Regions from separate parts of the uncultured Cloacibacillus sp. genome, predicted to be linked through region 1. Evidence: riboswitches for the same ligand, from Rfam matches in the RefSeq annotation. Region 1 holds a riboswitch; the other holds the start of a gene.
What was found. Region 1 has a riboswitch for molybdenum cofactor ahead of ABGT66_RS12325 (molybdopterin-dependent aldehyde oxidoreductase). Riboswitches for the same ligand answer to the same signal wherever they lie in the genome.

Region 1 (4,253 bases):
TCGAGGCTATCGTGAGAAGGCCGTTCTCGTCGTAATAGGCGTAGCCGCAGTCCGTCTCGAGAACCATGTGCGGCTGGCGCGAGCTGAGGAACTCGTCGTCGACGACGTAGGCGGCGTTGTCGAGCGCTTCCTTCGGGTCGTCGCCCTTCTGGAACATACGCTTGTTCCACGCGTTCGGCATTCCGTCGTAGCCGTCGATGTCGTCGTAGACCTTTATCGCGTCGGGAGCCTTGGCCTGGTAGATGTCGATGAGCTCGGGCAGCGGCTCGTAATCGACCTTGATTTTCTGCGCCGCGGCGCGCGCGTTGGTCTCGGTGTCGGCGCAGACGATGGCGACGACGTCGCCCCACTGGCGAATCTTGTCGCCCTCTTCGACCATTATGCGGCGCTCCCAGCCGTCGGTGAGCGCGGAGTCGCAGCCGACCTGTCCGCGGATGCGGTTCGTTCCCTTGACGTCCTTGTAGGTGACTACCTTGAATACGCCGGGCATCTTCTCCGCTTCGCTGACGTCGATTTTGTTGACCTTCGCGTGGCGGACGCCCTCAAGCGCGTAGGGATATGCGAAGAGGAATTCCTCGGGCAGCTTCAGCCTGTCGTCGTCGCCGAAGTCCCAGAGCCCCGTCGCCTTGTATATCGCGGAGGGACGCGGATAGCTGCTGTTCCAGACGGAGTCGCCGGGCTTGTACATCTTCGCGAGGTCTTCGATTTTTTCCTCGCCGCGCAGGATGGCGGCGGCCTTCATGACCGCGTCGACTATCTGCTTGTAGCCGGTGCAGCGGCAGGCCATCCAGTTTTTGCTGAACCACTCGCGGACCTCTTCGCGCGTCGGGTTCGGGTTCTGGTCGAGGAGCGCCTTGCCGCTCGTGATGAAGCCGGGCGTGCAGAAGCCGCACTGAATCGCTCCGCAGACTATCATGGCCCACTGGAGCGCGTGGAGGTTGTCCGGCGTGCCTATTCCTTCGATTGTGGTGATCTGCGAGAACTCGGGCACGTTCTTCCAGCGCGTGATGCAGGAGCGGACGACCTTGCCGTTGAGTATTACGTTGCAGACGCCGCACTGGCCGCAGTCGCAGCCGCGCTTCGTCCCCGTCATTTTGAGCTGGTCGCGGAGCACCGTCAGAAGCGATACGTCGGGCTTGCCGATTACGCGTTTCGGCACTCCGTTGATGATCAGGTTCTTGACATGATAGCTGGCCTCGGCCGGAATTGTGATTTCCTTCGCCATATTTGCTCTCCTCTCTCGTGATAGAATTTCTCCATTTTCCCGCGCGCGGCGGGAATCCCAAAGAACACAGATATTTTGCGCGAATTGGAGAAGAAGGAAGGAAAACGCGCCGTACGGCGGCGCCGGATGACCTTGTACCCCTTTCCAATTTGGACGCCCTCGGGCGTCCCGGGAGGCGCGGAGCTTTTGCTCGCGCCCTCGCGGACTTCCGTCCGCTGGCCCCGTCTCCTTGGCTTGCGCTTTAGGCGGCGAGGCTCGGGGTTGCAACATCGTTGCAACAAATGTCAAAACTTTCTATACAAATCATACGAAAGTACACAATAATGAGCAATATTTAGTTGAAATTAGGAATGTTGTGCGCCTTTCTGGTCGATTTATGTTTATTAAAATTCACGGAGAAAATTTGTAAAGAGCGGCGCGCACGGGGAAGCTGCGCAAAATTACGGCCGCGGGCGCGGCTTCGGCGAAGCGCGCGCAATTTACGCGCGGACGCGCGGCGCAGGGCGAGGACGAATATCGTGCGGAAGCGCCTGGCGCTCACGGCGCAGGCGTAATTTACGCACGGGCCGCGCGCGTTTGCCGGGCGGCGCGGCGCGCGCGCGGACTGCCGCGCTTCCGGCGCGTGCGCAGTTCGTGCGGGGAAGGGCGCGCGTTTATGGCGCGGCGCGGCGCTCTGAGGCGCGCATAAAATTCGTCCCGCCGCGTAAGCTTCGCGGCGGGACGTGAAGTCATCGGATTTTCGTAAATTCAGCGCTAGAGCAGCGCCATGCGGTAGCGTTTCTCGGGGCGGCCGACGCGGCGGTAGGCGTACTCGACGACCACGCGCTCGCTGAGCGTCAGAAATTCAAGATAGCGGCGCGCCGTCGAGCGCGAGATGCCGAGGCGGTCGCCGACCTCCTGCGCGGAGAAGGTTCCTTCGTTCTCCTTGAGGAAGGACTCGATGTCGTTGAGGCACTTGAGCTGCAGCCCCTTCGGTATCGTGCGGTTGTTGGCCCACGAGGGGTCGTGCGTCTTCATCGCGACGAGCGCGTCTATGTCCTCCTGCTGCCACGGGCTCGTGCGCCCGGTCAGCGAATGATGGTAGATCTGGTAATTTTTGAGCGCGGCGCGCAGCCGGTCGAACGAGAAGGGTTTGACGAGAAACTCGAAGACGCCCGCGCATATCGCTTTGCGCACGAGCTCCGGGTTGTCGCCAGACGAGACGACGATGTAGTCGGTGCGCGGGAACTCCTTGCGCAGCTCGTCGATTTCGTCGAAGGCGCTGAACTCCTTGAGGTAGAGGTCGAGCAGCACGAGGTCGACGTCGACGCAGCGCATCGCCTCGAACATCTGCGGCCCGGTGTCGACCCTCTTCAGCAGCGTGAAGGATGTGTCGTTGAGGATCACGTCGGAATATAATTTTTGAAGCAGCGGGTCTGATTCGGCTATGAGGACTTTCAGGCTGCGCAACGCTCCGTTCCCCCTCTCGTGTATTTTGTGCCGGGGCTCCCGCGGGTACGGGAACGGGAAAAGGGCGCGCGGGCGCTCAGTCATGAATCCTTTTCCCCTTTCCAAACGGGAGGCGCCGGCGTTTCCGCGGGCACCCATCGGCCTGACGCCATAGAAGCGCGCTTCCGCAGGTCGGCAGGCTCGGGGTATTATTCACTTTTAACCGCTTTTGATTATAACAACTGAGGTGCACTTGTCAACAAGCGCGCGCGCCGCCGCGCGATTCGCAAATGCGCCGCGGCGGCAAGTTGTATATAATAGAAGCGCACATAAGAGCCGCTCGCTCAATTCATGGAAAGAGGTGCCCTCTATGACGAATCAGATATGGAATCCGCAGGAATACAGAAAGAGCGCGGACTTCGTCCCCGAGATGGGGCGGGCCGTGATAGAGCTGCTTGAGCCGAAGGCCGGAGAAAGGATACTCGACCTCGGCTGCGGCACGGGAGTGCTCGCGAAGGAGCTCGCCGCGGCGGGCTGCACCGTCGTCGGGACGGACTCGAGCCCCGAGATGGTCGAGGCTGCGCGCACGGCGGGAGTGGACGCGAGGCTCGCCGACGCGCAGACGCTGAAGATGGATGAAAAGTTCGACGCGGTGCTGAGCAACGACGCGCTGCACTGGATGCCGGACCAGTACGCCGTCGTGCGCCGCGTCTGGAATTTGCTGAAGCCGGGCGGGCGCTTCGCCGCCGAGTGCGGAGGCGAGGGCTGCGTGCGCGTCATACGCGAGGGCATGAAGATCGCGCTGATCAAGCGCGGCATAGACTACAAGGCGCGCAACCCGTGGAAGTTCCCGGAGCTCGGCACTTTCTCCGACATTCTCGAAAACCAGGGCTTTCAGGTGAAGTTCATCGCGCGCATCGACCGCCCGACGCCGCTGGTCCACGGCCTGCGCCGCTGGCTCGAGGTGTTCTCCGCGAGCCACACCGACGGCTTTACGTCGGAAGAGAAAGAAGCTTTTTATAAGGAAGTCGAGGACTACTGCCGCCCGATGCTCTACAGCGACGCCAACGGCTGGAATGCCGATTATGTGCGTCTGAGGTTCCTCGCAGTGAAGCCGGAGGAGTAGCCGACGGAGGCAAAAGCAATGATTATACTATTATAAATCTATTATAATAGTATAAAGAACAATTTAGCGCTCCTAACTGACCACATAAGCTAGGAGCGCTAAGTTTAAATTTAGAATATATCGTCTAGTAATCAGCTATTTGTTTTCTTACTATTCCGTCTTTCTGAAACTACATTTGCTATCATTACAGCGATAAGCACGAGTCCCCAAATCAGATTCTTGTAATAATCCGATATATTCTGGAACATTGCAAATCCAGAGGAAAGCGTCTGAAGGATCACGACAGCTATTACAAGTCCCATGACCTTACCTTTACCGCCATTGGGATTTACCCCGGCAAGTACGCATATAAGGATAGCCGGCATGAGGTATGATTTACCGAAATCCGACCGTGCAGAATTGAAATGGCCGCACATAAGAAGTCCTGATACGGCAGAAAGCATACCGCTTATCATATACGTAAGCGTGATAACT
Region 2 (4,253 bases), on a different contig from region 1:
TGAGGTTGAGCAGTATCGGGTCGCCCTCGACGAGCGGGACGATGTCGATTTTATTCTTCTTCGTGAGGTAGGTGGCGCGGTCCATCAGCGTGTAGGCTCCGCGGCGGTTCGTGAACTCCGTCGTGTGGCCGTTGCCGAGCTTGCCGAGCGAGAAGACCGTGTACCAGGCGTCCTTTTCGCCGTCCGGGGTGATTCCCGCAGCCTTCCAGACGTTCATCTCGGCGACGTGCGTGCCGGACATGTCGCCGCGGCTGACGAACTCGACGTCGGAGGCGGCGATTTTCTTAAACGCCTCGGCGGCGGACTTCATTCCCTTGATTCCCGCGGGGTCGTCCTTCGGGCCGAGGATTACGAAGTCGTTGTACATGATGTCGCGGCGGTTCTGCCCGTAGCCTTCGGCGATGAATTTATCCTCGAGAGCGCGCGCGTGGACGACGACCATGTCGAAGTCCCCGCCCTTCGCCTTTTCGAGCGTCGCGCCCGTTCCGGCCTTTTCGATGACGAATTCCGTCCCCGTCTTAGCCTTGAAGGTCTCGGCGAGCAGCGGGATTATGCCGGCGTCGACGGGGCCGATGGTGCTCGAGAGCTTTATCGTGCCCGCGAAGGCCGGAGAGCATATCAGAAGAGCGGCGAGAGCTATTGCAAACTTTTTCATAAGAAACACACCGTCCGTAATTTTATATTTTTTTGAAGCCTCAGTTCTGGCTCCTGCGGCGCAGGAAGGTCAGCGAAATGTTGAGAAGCAGCGAAATAAGTATGAGGATGACGCCGAGCGCTATGCCGAGCGCGAATTCGCCCTTGCCCGTCTCGAGCGTTATCGCCGTCGTTATCGTGCGCGTGTGCCATTTGATGTTGCCGCCGAGCATCATCGCCGAGCCGACCTCGCCGACGATGCGCCCGAAGGCCGTGAGCGCCGCGACGAGTATCATGAAGCGCGCCTCCCAGAGGCTCGTGAGCGCAAGACGCCCGCCCGACGCGCCGAGCGTCATGAGAGTCTGGCGCAGGCGGCTGTCGAGCCCTTCAATCGCCGCCGCCGTGTAGGCCGCGACTATCGGCGTGCCGAGTATCACCTGGCCTATCGCCATGCCGCGTACCGTGAAGAGCAGCTCCCAGTCGCCGAGCGGGCCGCGCCGCGAAATGAATGCGTAGACGAGCAGCCCGATGACGACGGTCGGAAGCGCGAGCAGCGTGTCCGTCACGGTGCGCACGGCGCGCTTTCCGGGAAAGTCGAAGTATCCTAGCAGAAAGCCCGTGGGAAGGCCGAAGAGCAGGACGCCCGCCATCGACAAGGCCGTGAGCTTGAAGGTGGTCACGACGATGACGGCCGTCTCCTCGTCCATCGTGAGGAGCATTCTGAAGGCCTGTATAAATCCCTCGGCTATGAAGTCCATGCGCGGCTGTCTCCGGATACGTTAAGACGCGCCGCGTGTGGGCGGCGCGTCCGCAAATTCTGCGATATTACTTCGCGGGGTCGGCGTCGGGGAAGAAGAGCTGCTTCCCTTCGAGCTTGAAGTTCGCGATGTCCTGCTGGACCTTCGGCGAGGTGATCCACTCGATGTACTTCACCGCGAGGTCGTGCTTCGCCTCGGGGTGCTTCTCGGGGTTGACCGCCATGACGCTGTACTTGTTGAGAAGCTCGGCGTCTCCCTCGCAGATGATGACGAGGCCCTCGCGTCCGTCGAGACCGGCGTCATACTTGATGAAGGTGCCGCGGTCGGTGAGCGCGTAGCCGCCCTGCTCCTCGGCGATGTTGATCGTCTTGAGCATTCCCTGGCCCGTCTGCACGTACCAAGCGGCCTTGTCGAAGTCCTTCACTCCGGCCTTGTCGAGGAGCTTGAGCTCGGCGGTGTGCGTGCCGGATTTGTCGGCGCGGCTGACGAGCTTCTGCTGCTTCTCGGCTATCGTCGCTATCGCTTCGATGACGGGCTTGCCCTTGACGCCCGCGGGGTCGTTAGCGGGGCCGATGAGGACGAAGTCGTTGTACATAACCTTGCGGCGGTCTACGCCGTAGCCCTCGGCCTCGAACTTGTCTTCCTGCGACGGGGCGTGCGTCAGCACGACGTCGACGTCGCCGTTGCGTCCGAACTCAAGAGCCTTGCCCGTTCCGACCGCGACCCACTGCACGTCGATGCCGGTGTCCTTGAGGCAGATCGGCGCGAGATAGTCGAGCAGTCCGGTGTCGTCGGTGCTCGTCGTCGTCGCCATACGGAGAACGGGCGCCTTGTCGGCCGCGGCCGCGAGCGAGGCGAAAGCCAGCACGCAGACCGCGAGCAGCAGCGCGATTAAAGAACCTTTTTTGTTGATACGCATGGGTATAAACCCCTCCTCGTGAGATTTATGCTGCGTCTACAGCCTTTATGTATCCGTCACGGAAAGAAGGGAGGCGGGTAAGGTACGGCCCGCGGCGCAAAGTCCCCTTTCCGCAGTGGGAGACGGCGACGTTTCCATCGCCGCCCTGACGTCCGGCGCTCATGGCGCAAGCTTTAGAAGGGCCGGATTCAGGGACGCAGGCGCTCGTTTTCCGAAAAGCGCGGACGAGAGCGCCCGTCGCGGCTATTGTACACTATTTAGCTCGTTTTGCGCCACAGTCGGGGACTAAAAAGAACAGAACCCGCGGCGGACGTTGGGGGCGTCCGCCGCGGGCGGAGAAAATTGTGTGATCCGCTGAAAAAAGAAAAAGACCGTCCTCTCGAGAGTACGGCCTTTGTAATATACAATGCAGCCGTTCGCCTTTCCGGAGGGAGGCCGCCGCGTTTCCGCCGTCGACCCTGTCGGCCTGGAGTCCGTAGGCTTTCACCCTTAGGCGCAGCAGGCTCGGAGAACCGTCCATATCCTTTGTCAGTGCTAAAATCTTACAACGAACGCGCGCGGATGGCAAGCGCCGCGCGCGCGCGTAAAAAATCGGTAAAACTGCGCTCCGTCAGAATTTGCAATAAACTGAAAATATCTTATACTGTACCGCACATATCTGCCGAAAAGGGAGAGATTGGCTTTGCGCATCGTAATAGTCGGAGCGGGAGAGGTCGGATACAGCGTAGCGAGGAACCTCTCGGCTGACGGTCACGACATCGTAATAGTCGAAGAAGACGAAGAGCGCGCGGCGCAGGCCGAAGAGACGCTCGACGTAATGGTGGTGAACGGCAACGGCGCGCGGCCCAGCGTGCTCGCGAAGGCGGGGATAACGGGCAAAAAGTCCGACGTCATGATGCTCATCGCCTGCACCAACAGGGACGAGGTCAACCTCATGGCCTGCTGGATAGCGAAGCGCTCGGGCGTGCCGCACGTGATAGCGCGCGCGGTCGGCCTCGAGTTCACAGACAACGAAAGCTGGGCGAACGACCTCGGCATCGACATGCTCGTGTCGCCGGAGCGTTCCGTCGCGAAGGATATAGAAGAGCTGCTCGAAGTGCGCGCGGCTCTGCACACAACGGAAATAGCGGGAGGGCGCGCCGGCATATACCTCTTCCGCGTCGCTCAGGACTCGCCGCTCTGCGGCCTTCCTTTATATGAAATACGCAAACGCAACCCCAAAATGATAATGCTCGTCGTCTGGGTCAAGAGCGGCGAGGACTCCTTCGTCCCGAAGGCATCCTACGCGCTGCAGCCCGGCGACCTCTGCTACACGATGTGCTACCGCTCGCAGATTCTCGAAATCGAGCGCCTCTTCCAGCCCGCGAAGTCGAAGCGGCTGAAGCGCGTATTCATCATCGGCGCGGGAAAGATCGGACATCAGACGGCGGAAAGGCTGCTCGCGCACATACGCGGCATCGACCTGCGCATCGTCGACGAGGACCGCGCGAAGTGCGAGAAGTTCGCGGGCGAGCTGCCGCGCGCGATGATTTTATGCGGCAACGGCGCGGACGCGGAATTCCTTAAATCCGAGGGCATAACGGACGCCGACGGCTGCGTCGCCGCGACGGAGCACGACGAGACGAACCTCATGCTCGCGGTACTCGCGAAGACGCTCGGCGTATCGAAGAGCATCGCCGTCGTGCGCAACCACAACTACCTCGGCATGACGAACCACATCCCCGTGGACGCGATAGTGAACCGCAACCAGACGCTCGCCGACGTGATAACGCGCAGCGTCCGCTACCCCGGAACGTCGAACGTCCTCACAGTCCTCGAGGAGATAAGCGCCGAGGCCGTGGAGACGACCGTCGCCTCCGGCTCGACGGCCGACGGTAAAAAGCTGATGGAGCTGACGATGCCGGAGGGCTCGCTCATCGGACTGCTCGACCGCGGCGGCGAGA

Region 2: linked by a shared signal. The riboswitch ahead of ABGT66_RS01880 (substrate-binding domain-containing protein) and the one ahead of ABGT66_RS12325 (molybdopterin-dependent aldehyde oxidoreductase) in region 1 are both predicted to bind molybdenum cofactor.

The regions. Positions count from the first base shown of each region.
Region 1 covers NZ_CAWUXW010000005.1:217,878-222,130, forward strand. The annotation lists gene ABGT66_RS12325 (molybdopterin-dependent aldehyde oxidoreductase) at 1-1,225, opposite strand, end outside; molybdenum cofactor riboswitch at 1,347-1,496, opposite strand; gene ABGT66_RS12330 (response regulator) at 1,979-2,674, opposite strand; molybdenum cofactor riboswitch at 2,753-2,872, opposite strand; gene ABGT66_RS12335 (methyltransferase domain-containing protein) at 3,024-3,779, shown strand; gene ABGT66_RS12340 (ABC transporter permease) at 3,911-4,253, opposite strand, start outside.
Region 2 covers NZ_CAWUXW010000001.1:414,263-418,515, forward strand. The annotation lists gene ABGT66_RS01870 (substrate-binding domain-containing protein) at 1-655, opposite strand, end outside; gene ABGT66_RS01875 (ABC transporter permease) at 696-1,391, opposite strand; gene ABGT66_RS01880 (substrate-binding domain-containing protein) at 1,459-2,310, opposite strand; molybdenum cofactor riboswitch at 2,399-2,516, opposite strand; molybdenum cofactor riboswitch at 2,712-2,832, opposite strand; gene trkA (Trk system potassium transporter TrkA) at 2,993-4,253, shown strand, end outside.